DNA from 3 places in the Desulfuribacillus stibiiarsenatis genome. Region 1 is predicted to be linked to each of the others. Evidence: riboswitches for the same ligand, from Rfam matches in the RefSeq annotation. Region 1 holds a riboswitch; each other region holds the start of a gene.

The links. A riboswitch is a leader RNA that binds a small molecule or an ion and turns the genes downstream of it on or off. The one in region 1 is predicted to bind cyclic di-GMP.
Region 2: another riboswitch for cyclic di-GMP. It lies ahead of BHU72_RS15075 (type II secretion system protein); the one in region 1 lies ahead of BHU72_RS04335 (DUF192 domain-containing protein).
Region 3: another riboswitch for cyclic di-GMP. It lies ahead of BHU72_RS08640 (ABC transporter substrate-binding protein); the one in region 1 lies ahead of BHU72_RS04335 (DUF192 domain-containing protein).

The regions. Positions count from the first base shown of each region.
Region 1 is NZ_MJAT01000006.1:60,866-66,505, reverse strand. Features, by position in the region: gene BHU72_RS04355 (Tad domain-containing protein) at 1-749, opposite strand, end outside; gene BHU72_RS04350 (TadE/TadG family type IV pilus assembly protein) at 761-1,150, opposite strand; gene BHU72_RS04345 (A24 family peptidase) at 1,147-1,662, opposite strand; gene BHU72_RS04340 (Flp family type IVb pilin) at 1,731-1,910, opposite strand; gene BHU72_RS04335 (DUF192 domain-containing protein) at 2,004-2,348, opposite strand; cyclic di-GMP riboswitch class I at 2,425-2,512, opposite strand; gene BHU72_RS04330 (hydrolase) at 2,822-3,361, opposite strand; gene BHU72_RS04325 (ferredoxin) at 3,523-3,711, opposite strand; gene BHU72_RS04320 (ATP-binding cassette domain-containing protein) at 3,814-4,479, opposite strand; gene BHU72_RS04315 (ABC transporter permease) at 4,498-5,283, opposite strand; gene BHU72_RS04310 (ABC transporter substrate-binding protein) at 5,261-5,640, opposite strand, start outside.
Region 2 is NZ_MJAT01000040.1:89,632-95,271, forward strand. Features, by position in the region: gene BHU72_RS15050 (PilN domain-containing protein) at 1-106, shown strand, start outside; gene BHU72_RS15055 (hypothetical protein) at 125-886, shown strand; gene BHU72_RS15060 (stalk domain-containing protein) at 906-1,712, shown strand; gene BHU72_RS15065 (prepilin peptidase) at 1,752-2,522, shown strand; gene pilM (type IV pilus assembly protein PilM) at 2,605-3,681, shown strand; cyclic di-GMP riboswitch class II at 3,885-3,968, shown strand; gene BHU72_RS15075 (type II secretion system protein) at 4,083-4,538, shown strand; gene BHU72_RS16660 (hypothetical protein) at 4,717-5,163, shown strand; gene BHU72_RS15085 (O-antigen ligase family protein) at 5,164-5,640, shown strand, end outside.
Region 3 is NZ_MJAT01000022.1:182,102-187,741, reverse strand. Features, by position in the region: gene BHU72_RS08645 (ATP-binding protein) at 1-1,884, opposite strand, end outside; gene BHU72_RS08640 (ABC transporter substrate-binding protein) at 1,884-3,029, opposite strand; cyclic di-GMP riboswitch class II at 3,112-3,195, opposite strand; gene BHU72_RS08635 (GGDEF domain-containing response regulator) at 3,308-4,321, opposite strand; gene BHU72_RS08630 (GAF domain-containing protein) at 4,293-5,640, opposite strand, start outside.

The DNA.
Region 1 (5,640 bases):
TTTTGTGTATGTTCATGTGGTGTATAGACTGGTACCAGAAGAATCCTTGGGCAGTCTTTGTGATGGTATTCATTGACTTGATACGGACACTTTTGAATGCGCTCATTGATAGATGTCCTCGTTTTCCCAGATATGTTGCCCGTTTGGGTATCCAATATATCATTTACTTTTATTTCGTTCTTATAACCGAAACGAAGGTTGTCTTCGTAAGTACTAGCCCCTGTTCCACCTAAGGCTAATACACCAAAAACTCCACTATCTACTCCCGTTTGGTCTACTTTCAATTTATAAGTACTATAATAATTCAATTGCACAGAATCATCGATTCCTAATGGAGCAGCGCCTGCACCAGTTCCCATTACTCCAAGTCCTGCCTTGGCTTCCACATCGACTGTTGCCGTGGCGATACCGAATAGGCTCATAAAGTTTAATGGAACTTCTCGGCTTAACTCGACTACTACTCGATCATTGGCAACAACATTAAGAGCATGAATACTATCCGGCTCATTATGTGCTACTAGAATTTGATTTACAACATCGTGCACTCGGTTTGTTGCGTTATTTAATTCTTGTGCGCCAGACAAAACAGCGGCATTGGCCGTTTTTTGTAAGTGACTTTTCGTAACGTACAAAGAACCTCCATCTAATACTAAGCCCGTCATTGCTAACAAACCCATGAAAGCAAGCGAAACTAGAATGATGGCGCTTCCTTTCTGTTCATTGGTTAACTTCTTTATTAATCTAATCATCCAACTTCACCTCATTCGATGCGTATCGTTGATTCTGTCTTAATCATAATTGGTAGTGGAAGTATTCTAGAAATGATAGGTGTCTTAGTTTCCATTGGATATTCCAAGATTACTGTTACATATTGCCCTGATTTCCGATTTGCTTGGTTTGGCGAGACCGTCATATTCAATTGCTTGGCGTCACCACCATGGAAGTAACCCTCGACAAATTGTTTCAACTCTTCATCCATTGCACCTAAGCCTGCCAATCTAACGGTCTCCTGTGTAGCCAGATGTAAATGAAGATTTGTATATAAGAATCTACCCATATCAATAATACCGACTAATAAAATTATAAGTATCGGAAGTAATAACGCCATTTCAACGAGCGATTGTCCCTTTTCATCTTTAATAAACCTCATAATAACCACCCTTTAGTGAATAAACTGATAACTGCTCCAAGAGCAATTGCCACGCCATAAGGATATGTTGTTTTCATGTTTTGTGAGTCTAGAGCGACTAAAGGCACCTTCATTCCGCATTGAATTGCTGAAAGATAATATCCTAGAGATCGTATGATATTCCAGGCATCTTTACGAGACAAAATGACAATCGCTATAGTTCCACCAATAAGTGCCATATACACTGCGGTAGTGAGTACAAACGCATACCCTTTAATTGCTCCAATTAAAGCTAACAGCTTGACATCTCCTGCTCCCATTCCACCCAGCATAAAAGGAATCAATAGTAATAGTAACCCCATCACAAATCCTAACAGTGAAGTTCCCAAGCCAGCCCAACCAGCCTCCATCGTATGCCATAGGATTGTAACAGCAAGGGAAGGGAAGATGATTTTATTGTAAATTTTTCTTTCTCTAATATCTGTAATGGTGCAAATGATTAAAACAAGCAGTAGAAGTATGTCAAGTATCATTGGTATCCCTCGCAATCTGTTTTTTAAAAATGGCCTTACGCTGAATACGCAAGGCCATTTTAAAATTCCTATGGAGTTTCGCGGTTTGTTACGATGTCTACGACTCCATCATACATTTCAATAATCTGCTCTCTTAGTAATGCTAGTGCTCCAACTACTGCTACCGCGATTAATCCTAAGACTAATCCATACTCTGTCATCCCTTGTCCTTGCTCTTCACGTACTAATGATTTTAATTTGTTTATCATATCATTCGCTCCTTTAATTTGAGTTTTTTTGTTTTTGTTCTTTTGTTTAATTAAGCTTTTTATCAGTTGTTTACTTATTTCTATAGTTTGTTTCTAATGTTGAATTTCTAATTGATCGCCAATGTTTGTGTTTGTTTCACTTGCCCTACCAGCTGGAAGCTCGATGACTGACTGGGAAGCTTTATAATACTTTCCAAGCTTATAAGGCTTCATTTTGTGATCAATTGCAATGACACGATTCTTATCATCTAAGTAAAGTACATCAATCGTGTAGTTCATGAAAAATGTGTGAATCGACCGGCAGGGATGAATCTGTAAACCACAATCCGCAGATAATTCTTTCGTAAACATTAAACCTTTGAATCGTTTCCAAAAGGTGTCTGCCTTAAAAAGTGAATTCGCTAGCGTCCTGTGGTTCGACAGATTGATTAAAGCCATTTCACTCCTCCTTTGTATAAAAAATATCCCTGCTTTCGCCGAAAGTAGGGATAAAATATGTAAAACACCCTAATCTTTCGGTAGCTGGCGAGCATCGTGCACGAAACACATTAGCCCCTGTAGCTTTGCGTCACTGACTTTCATCAGTTTTGCCTTTATCGAGATTCAGCGATGTTTAATCGATGAATCTTTGTTATGTCTTTATTATACTTACAACCACCAAGATAAGCATCCATCATATTTCGCGATTATAAGAAATAGAATTCTATGTCTTAACGCTTATAACAAATATCAAAAGTCCTAATAAAAAACGTATTTCTGAAATATAATTCTATATTTCAGAAATACGTCATAGGTATAATTCCTTTTTGCTCAAATCGCAAGATATAACCAAGATTATACCATTTAAATTTACAGTTTTTTCCGTAACTATTTTCCTAGGCCAATCAATTAATATAGGTCAGATGGCCTGATTATTTTATAATTTTTAGAATCTTTTTAAACTGTTCTCCTTCGGCTTTACCTAACAACTCAAACAATGACATTTCTACGCTTGTAACCCCTATTCCCTTGTTACTTAATTTATCAATTGCTAGCTCTAAATTTAGTTCAGTCCTTGATGAAATAGCATCAATTACTACTTCTACGTCATATCCCCGTTGTTTTAAGTCCAATGCCGTCTGATACACACATATATGAGCTTCTATGCCAACTAATAATACTTGTTTTCTATTATAAGCAGTTAATGTATTTATAAATTCCTCGCTAGCCCCACAGTTAAAACAGTTCTTCGATATTGCCGACCAATCTGGAACTAAAGCAGTAATTTCCGGTACTGTTGCACCTATCCCTTCTGGGTATTGCTCTAACGCAATAATAGGTATTTCTAATACCTGTGCTCCTTGAATCATTTTCTGTACATTTTGAATAAGTAGCTCTTGATCTTTCATTGCTTTTACTAACTTTTCTTGAATATCAATCACTACCAATACTGTATCTTGCGTAGATAGCATTTCGACACGCTCCTATGAGTTTTTCATAAAGTATAACATATATAACTGCAAGAAACGTACTTCTAATGGACACGTACCTGAAATGAAAAAAAGAGATCAAATGAAATTTCCAAATGATCTCTTTTTCAAATACTGCTCATATATTCCATCTAAACAATTGATTAACTAATAGGAATCGCGTCAGTAGGACAGGATTCCGAAGCTTCACGAACACTGTCTTCTAAATCTGAAGATATTTCATTAGATTTTACATGCGCTTTACCGTCATCATTCCAATCAAACACTTCGGAACAAATATCAATGCACGCACCACAACTAATACATAAATCTTGATCTACAGTTGCTTTCATTGCCATTTAAATAATCCCCTTCCAAATAAGTTGACAATATATTCAATGTATTGCCTTATCATAGTTTGAGCAACTCTAATGAGAAGTATTCACCTTAAATTCTCAAATTTTCTTCGTCTCTATAATTCTAAATGGAGGTCCCTCACAAATATACTGATAATCTGCAAAATCCTTTACTTCAAGGTCATCATGGGTTACAAACAGCACAGTTTTTCCTTGAGAAGTAAAGGTTTCTTTCATGTAGTTTATAATTTGAGTTTTAATCCCTTGATCAAGTCCTTTAAACGGCTCATCCATGATAAATATTTCACCGTCATATGCTAATGCCCTAGCAATTGCTACCCTTCGTTTCATTCCTCCACTTAGTTGATTGGGATAGTAATGCTTAAATTCCAGTAAGCCAACAATATCTAAGATAAAATCCACTGGTACACAGGCAGGTTTACTGTTAGATTTATCAGTAACAAATAAGATATTTTCTAAAAGCGTAAGCCACGGTAGTAAGCGGTCCTCTTGAAAAATACACGATATAGTTGGAGTCTTTAATTCTATACGATTATTTTTGGGGTTCTTTAGATACTGTACAATTTCAAGTAGAAATGTTGTCTTGCCGCATCCTGATGGGCCAAAAAAACAATGTGTATAACCAAATGGAAGCGAAACCGAAGTTTCTTCGATTACACTCACATGATTGTATGTTTTTTTGGACAAGACGATGTTCAATGTTCTATCTTTACTCTCTAATGATAACTGCGATTGATTATTCATATTCTTTTAGGAGCCCTCTCATACAATATTATCGTTACCCCTTAGGTATTTTACTTTCATTACTTTTTGAAATAGACTTTCTAAGCATACGCTAAGAATAATGACAACGAAAGTCCATGCGAACAATTCTACTGAGTCAAGATATACTTTTGCATTAAAAATGTTAGAACCGATTCCGAACCTTGGATGACTGAGAACTTCTGCTGCAACACTGACTTTCCAGCCAAGTCCTAAGGTAGTGGAAACAGCAGCTAAAATATATGGTCGTATGGAAGGTAGAAATATCTTAGACAATATTTTCTTCTTTGTTACTCCATAAACCTTAGCCATTTCCACTAGAGTACGGTCTGTATTGCGAATGCCCTCAATCACATTTGAATAAACAATTGGAAAACACATTAAAAAGCATATGAAAATTGGTACATTCGACGATGAAAACCAAAGCAACGCTAGGATTATAAACGACATTACAGGTGTTGATTTAATCGCTGAAACAAATGGAAACAATAAGTCGTAAAATACTCGATTAAAGCTAGCGATAATACCAAATGCTGTTCCGACCGTCAAAGAAAGTAAAATGCCAACAAGGACCCGAAACATGGTAGAGCCTATTGAAATCCAGAAAGATTGTTTTACAATAAGATCTGTTATTCTAATTATTACATCAATTGGTGCAGGTAAGTATAATTCCTTCTGTATATATACGTGTAATAGATACCAGAGGGATATCCAGAACATTCCAATGCTCGTAATATATAAGAATCGAGAATATTTCGATCTGCTATTGGAAGTAGAAACCCTCATCTGCTAATTTTCCTCCTACGGACTTAGGTTCATAGTCAAAAAGCGTTTGATAATAGTGTTCCAGATATGGTTTTGCATCAACTGCTTTCATTAAAACAATATTAGAATCAGGAATCGCCTTACGTGCTATTTCTTTCTTTGGGAGGATGTTATGCTTTTCCATCCATTCTGCAGCTAAATCCATTTGCTCGTTAACAAAAGTCACAGACTGGTTATATTCTTCTAAGAATGTATGAATTAGCTCGGGATTCGACTGAGCGATAGATTTTTGGACTACTATACTACCCATTGGTAAGATATTTCCTCCTGTAGATGACGACCATTGTTGATTTAAATCTAATGCAACGCGAATTTGAG
Region 2 (5,640 bases), on a different contig from region 1:
TCAATTATCGTATACAAATCAAATGAAAGTAATAAATTCTAGTGAAATAATTGTTGATGGAGTGACCATTGTTGAATTTCACATCGAAGGCAAGATTAAAGAATAAGAAAGTGGGAGAGTTACTATGCTTGACAAACTAAGACATATACAAACAAATCTCTCAGATCGCGATAAGAAACTTCTTATGGTAGTTGCGGTTGTTCTTTTACTTGCTACTTTGTACTGGTCTTTATTTCAATGGTATCTTCCAAGTACTTCACAGTTACATGAATCGAAACAGCTATTGCAGCAGGAAATAGGCGAGCTACAGTCAACTGTGCTGAAAATGAAAGACATGGAACAGAAGACACTAGACCAAAGAAAATCTTTTAAAGATCGCTTTGGCGCTTTTAACTGGCAAGTGTTAAAAGGTGAGCCACTATTAGTATTAGGAGATCAATCCCAAGTTAGAGACAAGAATTTCTCTATGGTTGCCTTAAACCAAGGCGAAGTGAATGTACGAGGCTCTTTATGGGAAATTCCCTACACGATCCAAGCGAAAGGGTCTATTCAATCGATACAAGACTATTTAGCATATATCGATAACCAGGAAAAAGCGTTACTTCCAGAATATTTGCGGATTGATTATCATAATTCCTTTGAATCTGACAAACGTGATGAAATCTGGTTAGAGCTGCAATTAAATGCTTTGGGTTCCTTGCTAGCTGAGGATGTAGCGCCAGTTGTAGCTGATCCTTCTAGTCGGGAAAATGTATTTCAGCCGACTGTTACGATCACAAATCCAGGGAATGTACAACCAAGTAATCCATCACAACAACCAACTGACGGGGTTGAGGAACGAACCCCACGATATACGTTTCCAACCAAAAAAGAAGTAAAACAATAACCGTCTTAGGAGGATCGAAATGCGCCGAGAAAGATTTGCAAAAGAGCAACGAGAAAAGTTAATAAAAAGAACTACTAGACTCCTAATTGTCTGCGTTGTTGTAATGGCTATGTCCTTTGCTATAACGGTTGTATCTGCTCAATCTACGACTGTAAGGGAACAGCTAGAGGGGATTTATCGTAATATTGTGGTACTAGTGGATGGTAAGAAAGTCATAACTTCTGATGCTTCAGTAGTGGTTGACAATGGACGAGTCTTGGTGCCTATTCGCACTGTTTCAGAAGCATTAGGAGTAGATGTGAAATGGAAGCAAGAGACAGGTGAAGTCATTCTAACAACTCCGAAGAATGATCCGAAATCGCGTGCTATTAGCCAATTAGCCGTGTTACGGAATGTAGGACCGTTTTATACATCGAATGATGCATCTGTTAGTATTGCACAGAGGAAATTTTCTACAGGGTTGTTAGTAGATTATGGAGCTGCTCAATTAGATAACCCAAACGTCATGGAGTTCGTAGTTAAACTAGACCAGCAGTTTTCAGGATTTGAAACTTACGTTGGTGTAGAAGATCACACGCAAAACAGTTCGAGTACGTTTATTGTTAGTTTTTATGCGGATGACCGTTTATTAGACAGTCCTAGCCTTCGTATTACGGAAGAGAATCCAGTACAACCTGCACAATATGCGAGATGGTTGAAGTATGAAGGATTAGGGGATGCAAAACGTTTAACTGTGCGTGTAGAATTTATTAGAAACGAAGGAACTATTGGAGCATATCAAGAATTAACAGCAGCGTTTGGAAACTTCATACTTTTTGCTAAGTAATATGATTGGAATTTATTTTAATAGATATCGGGTGAATCTATGCTAGAGCATATATACACAATTATTATATTTAGCTATGTATTCATCATTGGAGCAGTGATTGGTAGCTTTCTCAATGTTGTAATTTATCGATTGCCGAACGAACAATCAGTAATCAAGCCGGGAAGTCATTGCCCTAATTGCAAACAAACATTGAAATGGTATCAGCTCATTCCAATTTTCAGTTACATGCTACAGAGGGCGAAGTGCCCCAATTGCAAAATAAAGATTTCTGTACAATATCCGTTGATTGAAGCACTTATTGGTTTATTATACATTTTGATTTATATGATATTTGGTTTTACTCCTTTAACACTTGTGTATTGGATACTTGTACCGTGTTTTGTTGCAATTACAATCATAGACATTCGGCACTATATCATACCTGATGAGATTAACTTACTCATATGTATTACAGGAATTATATCTTCCATAGCAGGTATTACATTGCCAATTACGGATGCCATTCTTGGGAGCATATTTGGTGGAGGAATCCTATGGATTTTAGCTTTTGCTTCTCGTGGTGGAATGGGTGGCGGGGACATTAAGTTCGCATTTGCCATAGGCTTGTTTACTGGCTGGAAGCTGATGTTTTTGATGCTTTTTATCGCGTCGTTACTAGGATTATTGTATGCCGTGCTACTTTCCTTCGCAAAAGGATTTAAAAGAAGAAGACAGATTCCGTTTGGTCCATTTCTCGTAGCTGGTGCAATGATTGTACTCGTCTGGGGAAATACAATACTTGATTATTACTTTTCTTTATTCCTATAGAATAGTGTAATAGGGAGAAGCTTCAAACAATATGATAATTATTGTTGTAGCATATAAACTATAGAAGGGGCTGTATGGTCCTATGAAATTCTTAGAGAAATATCTAAAAAAGAAAATTCAACATATCGGGCTTGACTTAGGCAGTTATTCGATAAAGATGGTTGAGCTTAAGCAAGGTGAAAATGATGATACTCATATGGTTGAGAATTATGGGATGCTTCCAATCCCTACGGATACTATCATCGATGGTGTGATTAAGAGACCAGATGTCATTCGCGATGCATTAGTGGACCTTAAGGAAGAACGAAATATCAAGAACAACGCTACCGTTACGATGGCTATTAGTGGTCGTAATGTCATCACTCGACCAATTAAACTACCAATTATGCCATTAGATGAACTGGATCAAGCGGTCCATTTCGAGGCTGAGAAATATATTCCGACACCACTGGATCAATTCTACTTGGATTATACAATACTTGGAGAAACGATTGTCGATAACACACCACACTATAACCTGCTACTGGCTGCAGTTCCGAAAGATATGATTAGCAACTTGATTCAGATAATTGAATCTGCCCATCTTAAGCCATATGCTGTGGAGATTGAGCCGTTATCGTTATACAGAGTATGGTGTTCCCATTACTATGATGAAGCTTTACCGAACCAAGCGATATTAAATATGGGTCATAGTAACTGCCATTTAGTCGTTTTTCAGAAGGATAACATTCAGTTCACGAGAGGTATTCCAGTTGCTGGACATCAAATCACCGATGCGATTGTTCATTCCATAGGGAAGGAAGTTGCTGTTGCTATAGATCTCAAGCATAAACAACGCGTGGGGAACATTGGGATAGAAGTCGTGCCCGAAGAAACAACGACATCCCCTTATGATGAATACTTAATTGGTGAGTCGATTACCGATATACTAAGCTCACTGACACAAGAGATTCAAAGATCTATTGATTTTTACCAGATGCAAGCGAAAGTGCGTCTTGACCGACTTATCATTACAGGTGGATCATCCAATCTTCAAGGGCTAGATGCATATTTAGAAGCAGAAATTGGCATTCCAGTCTTAGTAGGCGCATATAGTGAATTAGACCCAATGTATAGTCTTGCTACTGGACTTGCTATGAGGGAGTTTATGGAACGATAAGAAATCTGCACCATAAACAAAACTTAGCAATTGCAAGTCGTGAGCGCAGCAAGTACCTTAGTTGCTGTTACTTATGATCAGAATTCTATAAATTCTGATTATGTGAAGAAAGTCGTAGAATTTTATTGTGAAATAGGACCTTTGATGGTATAATTATATTAGTTTAATATGGGTGAACACCTGTATTTACTATACAAGCAAAAAACTTTTAGGAATGCTAAGATATTTAGTCTGTATGTGGTCACTTGGGCTAGATGGAGCGAGTAGTGAAACCGATCCGCACTTATTAATTATTTTTTACTTAGTAAGTTTGGTTCGGTTTTTATGTTCTGCCGATTCTGAATTTACGCATAAGATGTAACAAACAAAAAAACGGGAGAGTGAAAACATTGATGCGTTTCATGAAGAAAAGCAAGAAGAATCAAAAAGGTTTCACATTAGTGGAACTATTAGTAGTAATCGCAATCATTGGTATTTTAGCAGCGGTTATCGCACCAAACATTTTCGCACAGATTGAAAAAAGTAAGATATCAGCTGTAATTTCTGAGTACAGAGCAATTAAAACAGCCGCAGTCTTATATAGTACAGACAATAATGCAACAACTGTTGCTACATCTAACTTAAGTTCCTATTTAGAAAAACCAATTGGACCTGCACCTTTTACTGATAGTTATTCGATTACTGATGGCAAATTTTTAGCAGTTCCTGGTATTACAAGTGAGGTAGGCGACAAAATAGCACAAACTATTATTCGTACTAATGCTGGAACGGCAAATAGCGTTGATGTTTATTGGCAAGGTGGCTCTGCTCCAACTGGCACTAATACTGGAACACTTAACATTCGTTTACTACCATAATCTGTTTTTCTTGCAATCGGGAACAAACCCGACCTCATACGGGGTCGGGTTTTATGTTTATATTTGGCGGTGAAGCATGTCTTACCTTTCTATAACAAAATTATTTCATACGAAAAATCTATTGATTGCTTTCTTCATCATAGGAATCATAGCGTGGATTACTTGGATGCCTTTCTATATGTTTAAAGAAAATCAAATTAATGAGCGATTTATTCAGGCAGAACGTTCCATTAAATCTGCTACTGAGTCCTATCAGGCAGGAGATTTAGACACGGCGTTATTCCATTTAGAAATGGCAGATGAAATATATCCTAATTATTATCAAGTGTATTTACTTCGAGCAGATTGGTTATGGGAATCAGATAGGCATCTAGAATCAGTGGTAGCGTATCATCAGGCCTTACGAATCAATTATCATTGGGAACGGGCATATGAGCGGATTATTACGTTTTACGAGAACCAAGGAATGTATAATGAGGCAAACCGATATAGAGAACTTCTCGCAGATTTAGTTCCAGAAGAACAAGAAACAACAACTACATCAGAAGATAAGTTACCGTCTTATATAGAGACTGAATCAGAAAATCTATTTCAGCAAAAAGAGATAAGACGGGAGGAAATTTAAATGTTATCCCGTGTATCGTCTCAGAATATTATTGTTGGTCTAGTTGGATTATGTTTATTTTTGATTCCAATTGCTGTTCGTGTCATACCAGTCCATCAAGATACTCTTATAGGTGGATGGATGTGGACAATGTGGCAGTCCAAACTATATGGTGATTTTGATGGCTTCTTCTTAATAAAGAGTTATATATTGTATCTCTTAGGAATGGCTATAACGCTTTTGTTTCTACTCTTAGTTCGTAAAAAAGCGATACAAATAGAAAATGATGTAATTTTAAATGCAATGTATGTATTTGGTATCTGGATTGTTATTTCTGCCTATTTATCTGATTTTCCAGCCGAAAGTTTCTTAGGGTATCGTGACCGATATGAAGGCGTTTTTGTTATTATTATGTATATTTTAGTTTTGACGGTTACTCGGTATGTTGTAGCATCTCCTAAGAATGTATATTGGCTTTTAGTCTTTGCAACGAGTGGG
Region 3 (5,640 bases), on a different contig from region 1:
ATCCCCATGACGCCAAGAAAGTGTTTCAGTAGCTTTGTCAATATTGTTCACTTCTTCTAAGTCGTAGGATTCAGTAACTGGTTTGTACGGTATTTGAACCATAAATTTACTGCCAATTCCTTCTTGACTTTCAACCCAAATTTGACCCCCCATAATCTCTACCAGTTTCTTGGATATAGTCAACCCTAAACCAGTTCCACCATAACTGCGGGTCGTCGAAGTATCTAGCTGAATAAATTCGTTAAAGATAGTTTCTACCTTATCTTGTGACAGTCCAATCCCCGTGTCTTCTACAATCAATCGAAGAGAGCGCTGATCACATTCTAATTTTAAATTAATGCTACCTTTTTCCGTATACTTAATAGCATTACCAATCAGGTTAACCAGTACTTGACGCACTTTATCTTCATCAATCCAAGCAAGGCATTTCATTTCTTTATCTAAGTTAATATCTACCGTAAGTTGCAAACCCTTTTGATCTGCTATATAGCTATAGGTGTCCCCTACTTCATATACCATTTCCGAAACATTAACTGCACTCATAGACAGCTTTATTTCTCCTGCTTCTATTTTAGCTAAATCGAGGACTGCGTTAATAATTTTTAATAGATGCTCTCCATTTTTCTTCAATATACGAATATAATTTCTTTGTTCTTGTGTGTTGGCTAGTTCGTCTAATACATCCGTCATACCAATAATAGCGTTCATTGGGGTTCGTATTTCGTGACTCATTGTAGCTAAAAACCTGCTTTTCGCAGCATTTGCTTCTTCAGCTTTTTGCTTTTCACGCTTTGCTGTTTCTCTCTCTTTTACTAACTGCTGATTCATGATTTTATTATCTTCCCAAGCTTGATTAAAAGCGTCACCAATGATTGAAAGCTCCGATTGTTGATCGTAAATGACGGTCATTTTTTCACCTTTCAGTGCTTCCTTCAATTGAACAGATAACTCACGTATTGGTTTCACGGTTCGCCTAGCTACATAAAAGCCGTAAAATATGAAAAAAAGCATTCCAACAAGGGCACCTTTAACCATGATGACATAGATACTTCTCAATTGCTCACTAATTGTATCTAATGAGACGCGATTGACAACAAATCCTAAATCAGAATCTATATTTTTATAAACAATTAAATGGTTATCACTAATAAAATCATTCAGTCCACTCTGGTTTTGTTCTAAATGTTCCAGCGTAAATCCATAGTCAAAGATGGACGTAGCAATTCCAAATGCATTCAGTTTTTTTGAATCATTCTTGGGCAGCGTTAAATAGATAATTCCATTTGTATTTACTAGATGAATTTCTCCATCACTTGCTTGATACTCAAATTCTAAGCGTTCTTCTAACCAAATTGGATCTAGTTCATGTACTGCAATCTGAGTTAACTGCCTACGATCGTTAAAGGTCGGAATGACAAGATTGATAAGTAATCTTTGCTCAAAGGGATGGAATCTTATCAACGGGAATGGCTGATTTGCATTCCTCGCTACTTTAAAGATTTCTTTACCTTTGTATTGATATCCTATCATCCTATCAACAGTCGCATGGGTAATGAAACCCTCTGCGTTCATAATATATGATTCTAAGTATTTAGGATTATCCTTGATGCTTTCTAGAACTTTATCACTTTGCTCATAACCTAGCAGCTTATAATGTAGCGTTAATATCTCCATTTCTCTCTTCAAGAATAACCTAGCTGTTATTTCGTAACGTTCTAGTACCATCCTTGCGTTCGCTTGGTATAACTCAATGGTTGTTTCTGTCACGTACTTGTATATTAGACCTGCTAACAAGACAATCAGAACTAATCCCGCAATTGTGAACTGCCGGAATAGCCGCCATTGTAATCTATTGAAAACTATTCTAGAATTTTTATTGAACATTACGGAATCTCCACCTCTATAAACCGGCTGCCCTGAATGGTTACGGGGATGAAACCACTATCTTTGATTAGACCATGTTCATCAAATGATATCATATAACTTACATGCCTTTTATTATAGTCACGCAAGAGATTTCTTAATTGAGAGCTATTTTTAGACGCGTTCATCGTTTCGTACATCACTTGAAATCCATCATAAATCCACAGCCCAGAGGCGTCCAATCGATGATTACCTATGGCTATCTTATAACGCTCCATAAGTGTTACTAAATCTATTCGCTCTGCATAATCTAGATAAATTTTTGGCACTACAGAATATACATTGCCCTTTATTCCAACAAACTCATGAAGAATATCTGGATGCAGAACTACTCCTGTAGAAATAATCGGAAGTGTTATCTCTGCCATTTGACATTGTTGCAAAAAGTGTTCAAGTTGTTGCGACCCTAGAAAAATAACGACGGCCTTGCCCGTCAGTTGCCCCTTAATCCGGGTAATTTCGTTACTAAAATCTATTTGCCCTGATTCTACCGTTAGTATCTCTTGTGCTTTGATTCCTATAGAACTCAAAGCCAGTTCCAGTTCTTCTGCTCTTTGGATTAAATTAGACGTTTCGCTAGAAAGGATTGTCACTTGTTCTACTTGTAGATGTTTGTTGATGAGCTGCACCATCGTATCCATCTCATGTGCCGTTCGATTTCGAATGGAAAAACTCCATGACTTTTCATGAAATATCGTCTCATCTGTTGAGAAAAATGATATATGAGGAATTTCAAATTCCATCGCAAGCTCTGCGAGTAACTTTGTTCCTGCACTATTAAAATCTCCTACGATTGCAACCACGCTTTTGTTTTCTTTCAGATACTGCCTTGCCTTATCATATCCTTCCTGTTCTTCGCCCGTATAAGTAATATATTGATGGGTGATAGGATATCGTTGTTTTTGTTTTTGATAATCAGCTAAAGCTAATTCAGCCGCTACAATTAAACGGGATGGATTAAGGCTAGCTGTATTCTCTTGGTCTTTCGTTATAATTATGATTGTTTTCGTCTGGAGCGATTCCGTTCTCAGCCACAACAGGACTACTAATAGCAAACATACTATAATCACCGAGGTAATACTTTTTGTTGTTATGATTCTCGCCACGTGAACACCTACAATCTCAATACTTGTTGCTCAAATAATATTTCAAAGGAAAATCAACTTTTGCGTATAAAAAAGACCAGTTGAAATAACTGGTCGGTTACGCCACTTGCTCCAAACAATTCAGGCGTCCATGTTAGAATTGTTTATCTTAGCTCCCTTATGCTTTAACGAATATTCTTAGAAATTGCTTTCCACTCGTATTATAAAGTTAAACTAGGTCATTTGCAATAGCTTATAATACTCAGGACACCAAATGATATCTCTTATAAAAACACGCACTACGAGAGTCTACAAGTATTGTTAATAAAGCTACAGTTCTCTATAACCTCTTCATACTGCACAACTTTATTTCTACCACTATTTTTGGCCTTGTACAAAGCATTGTCTGCATGTTCGATAAGTGTCGTGGTCGAATCACTAGTATAATTATGTATTGTCGTAACCCCGAGACTAATCGTTACATAGTCAGAGATGGCTGACTTTTCGTGACAGATTTGAAGCCCCTCGACACAACCACGAATTTGTTTCGCAATTTCCATCGCCCCATGAATGGCAGTTGCTGGTAGAATGACAACGAATTCTTCTCCACCGTAACGTGCTACCATATCCGTAGGTCTCTTTAAGATTTTCTCCACTGTTTGCGCTATCGCTTTTAGTGTATCATCGCCACACTGATGACCATAGTAATCGTTATATAACTTGAAATAATCAATATCAAACATTACAAGGGATAGTTGTCCTTTGTTTCGCACGGCATAGCGCCATTCACGCTCTAAGTACTCTTCTAAGTACCTTCGGTTAGCAATTCCTGTTAGTCCATCAATCATGGAGAGCTTTTTTAAGGTTTCATTACGATCTTGAAGCTGTGCATTAAGCTCTTGTAACTCTTTTTCTCTAACTTTTCTTTTTTTCATTTCCGCGCTCAGTTGTAAGAGTGAGCCCACCCTAGCACATAACTCAATTTTATTAAACGGTTTTTTAATAAAATCTGATGCACCCGCTATAAAAGCATCTCTAAAAATCTCCTGATTGTCATATTGAGTTACAATTACAATTGGTATATCCCGAAATGCTTCCTTGCTTTTAATTTCCCGGCAAGCACAGATACCGTCTTTTTCTGGCATGAGAATATCTAGTAGAATTAAATCCACGTCGTCCGTAAGAACCGATATTCCTTGATCTGCCGAAACTGCTGCCACTACTTCTGCATCCAAATAATCACTAATGTATTTCTTAAGCAATCTTTGGGTATCCAGACAATCGTCAATGATTAGTATCTTCGTTTTCCTCACCCCGATACCTTTTTAATAATTCCACAATCTTTTGTTTTTTGATTGGCTTGGTCATATATTCAGTACATCCTGCTTGCATCGCAAGTTCACGGTCTCCTTGAAGTGCAAAGGCGGTAAGTGCAATAACAGGGGTCGCGTTTCGCTGATTTACTTGTTCCCATTTACGGATTTCTGAAGTTGCTGTATAGCCATCCATTTCAGGCATTTGAATATCCATTATCACAAGATCATACTCATTGTTTTGATAAGATTCAACGGCCAACCTTCCATTGTCTACAAACTCCACCTTAATATTTTGGTTTTTTAAATATGCTTTCATCAACAATTGGTTGTCAATCGAGTCTTCCGCAATTAGGATTTTTAATGGCTTCCCATTATTGGTTTCTATCGATTTCTTGTGTTTACCATGGGATAAATTCGTAATATAATCCTTTTCCGAGTCATATGCATCAATCCGCACTTCTAATACAAAAGTACTCCCTTTCCCAGCTTCACTGACAACGGCAATATCACCTTGCATCAATAAAGCTAGCTGCCTAGCTATGGCTAACCCAAGTCCTGTTCCACCAAATCTACGTGTGATAAAACTTTCGGCCTGTGAAAAAGGTTCGAATATTTCTTGTAGCTTTTCTGTGGCAATACCAATTCCTGAATCCTCTATTCGGCAAATTAAGCACAAATGACCATCGTCTTCCATTAGGCAATCTGCTATCAATCGAATGCTCCCGGACTCTGTGAATTTCACAGCATTTGACAGCAGATTCCCAATGATTTGGCGAATCCTGGTTGGATCACCTACTGCAAAGAAACCTTCAGCAATGTGAATATGCGATGAATACTGAATTTCTTTTTGTATGGCTTGATGCATATATAAATCAGAAACATCTTGAATCAATCGCGACAAGTTAAATGGGATTCTCTCAATAGTAAGTCGTCCTGCTTCGAACTTAGAAATGTCTAGAATGTCGTTGATAATATTTAACAAATCTTCTCCGGAACGCCGGAACACATCGATATATCGCTTTTGCTCTTTCTTTAATGGAGTTTCTGCTAATAAATCTGCCATACCAATAATTACATTCATTGGCGTACGAATCTCATGACTCATCATGGCGAGAAAGTCAGATTTTGCTTTCGTTGCCAGTAATGCTTGGTCGCGCAACGCTTTCATCTCTTCTTCAGCGCGTTTCCGTGCTGCTGTCTCCCATGCAAGGTCGGCCAGAGCTGATACCAACTCGACGTCTCTAGACGTATAGTCTCGGGGTTTATTCCCAACCCCTATAATCGCTACTATTTGATTCCCTCGAATGACTGGTGCC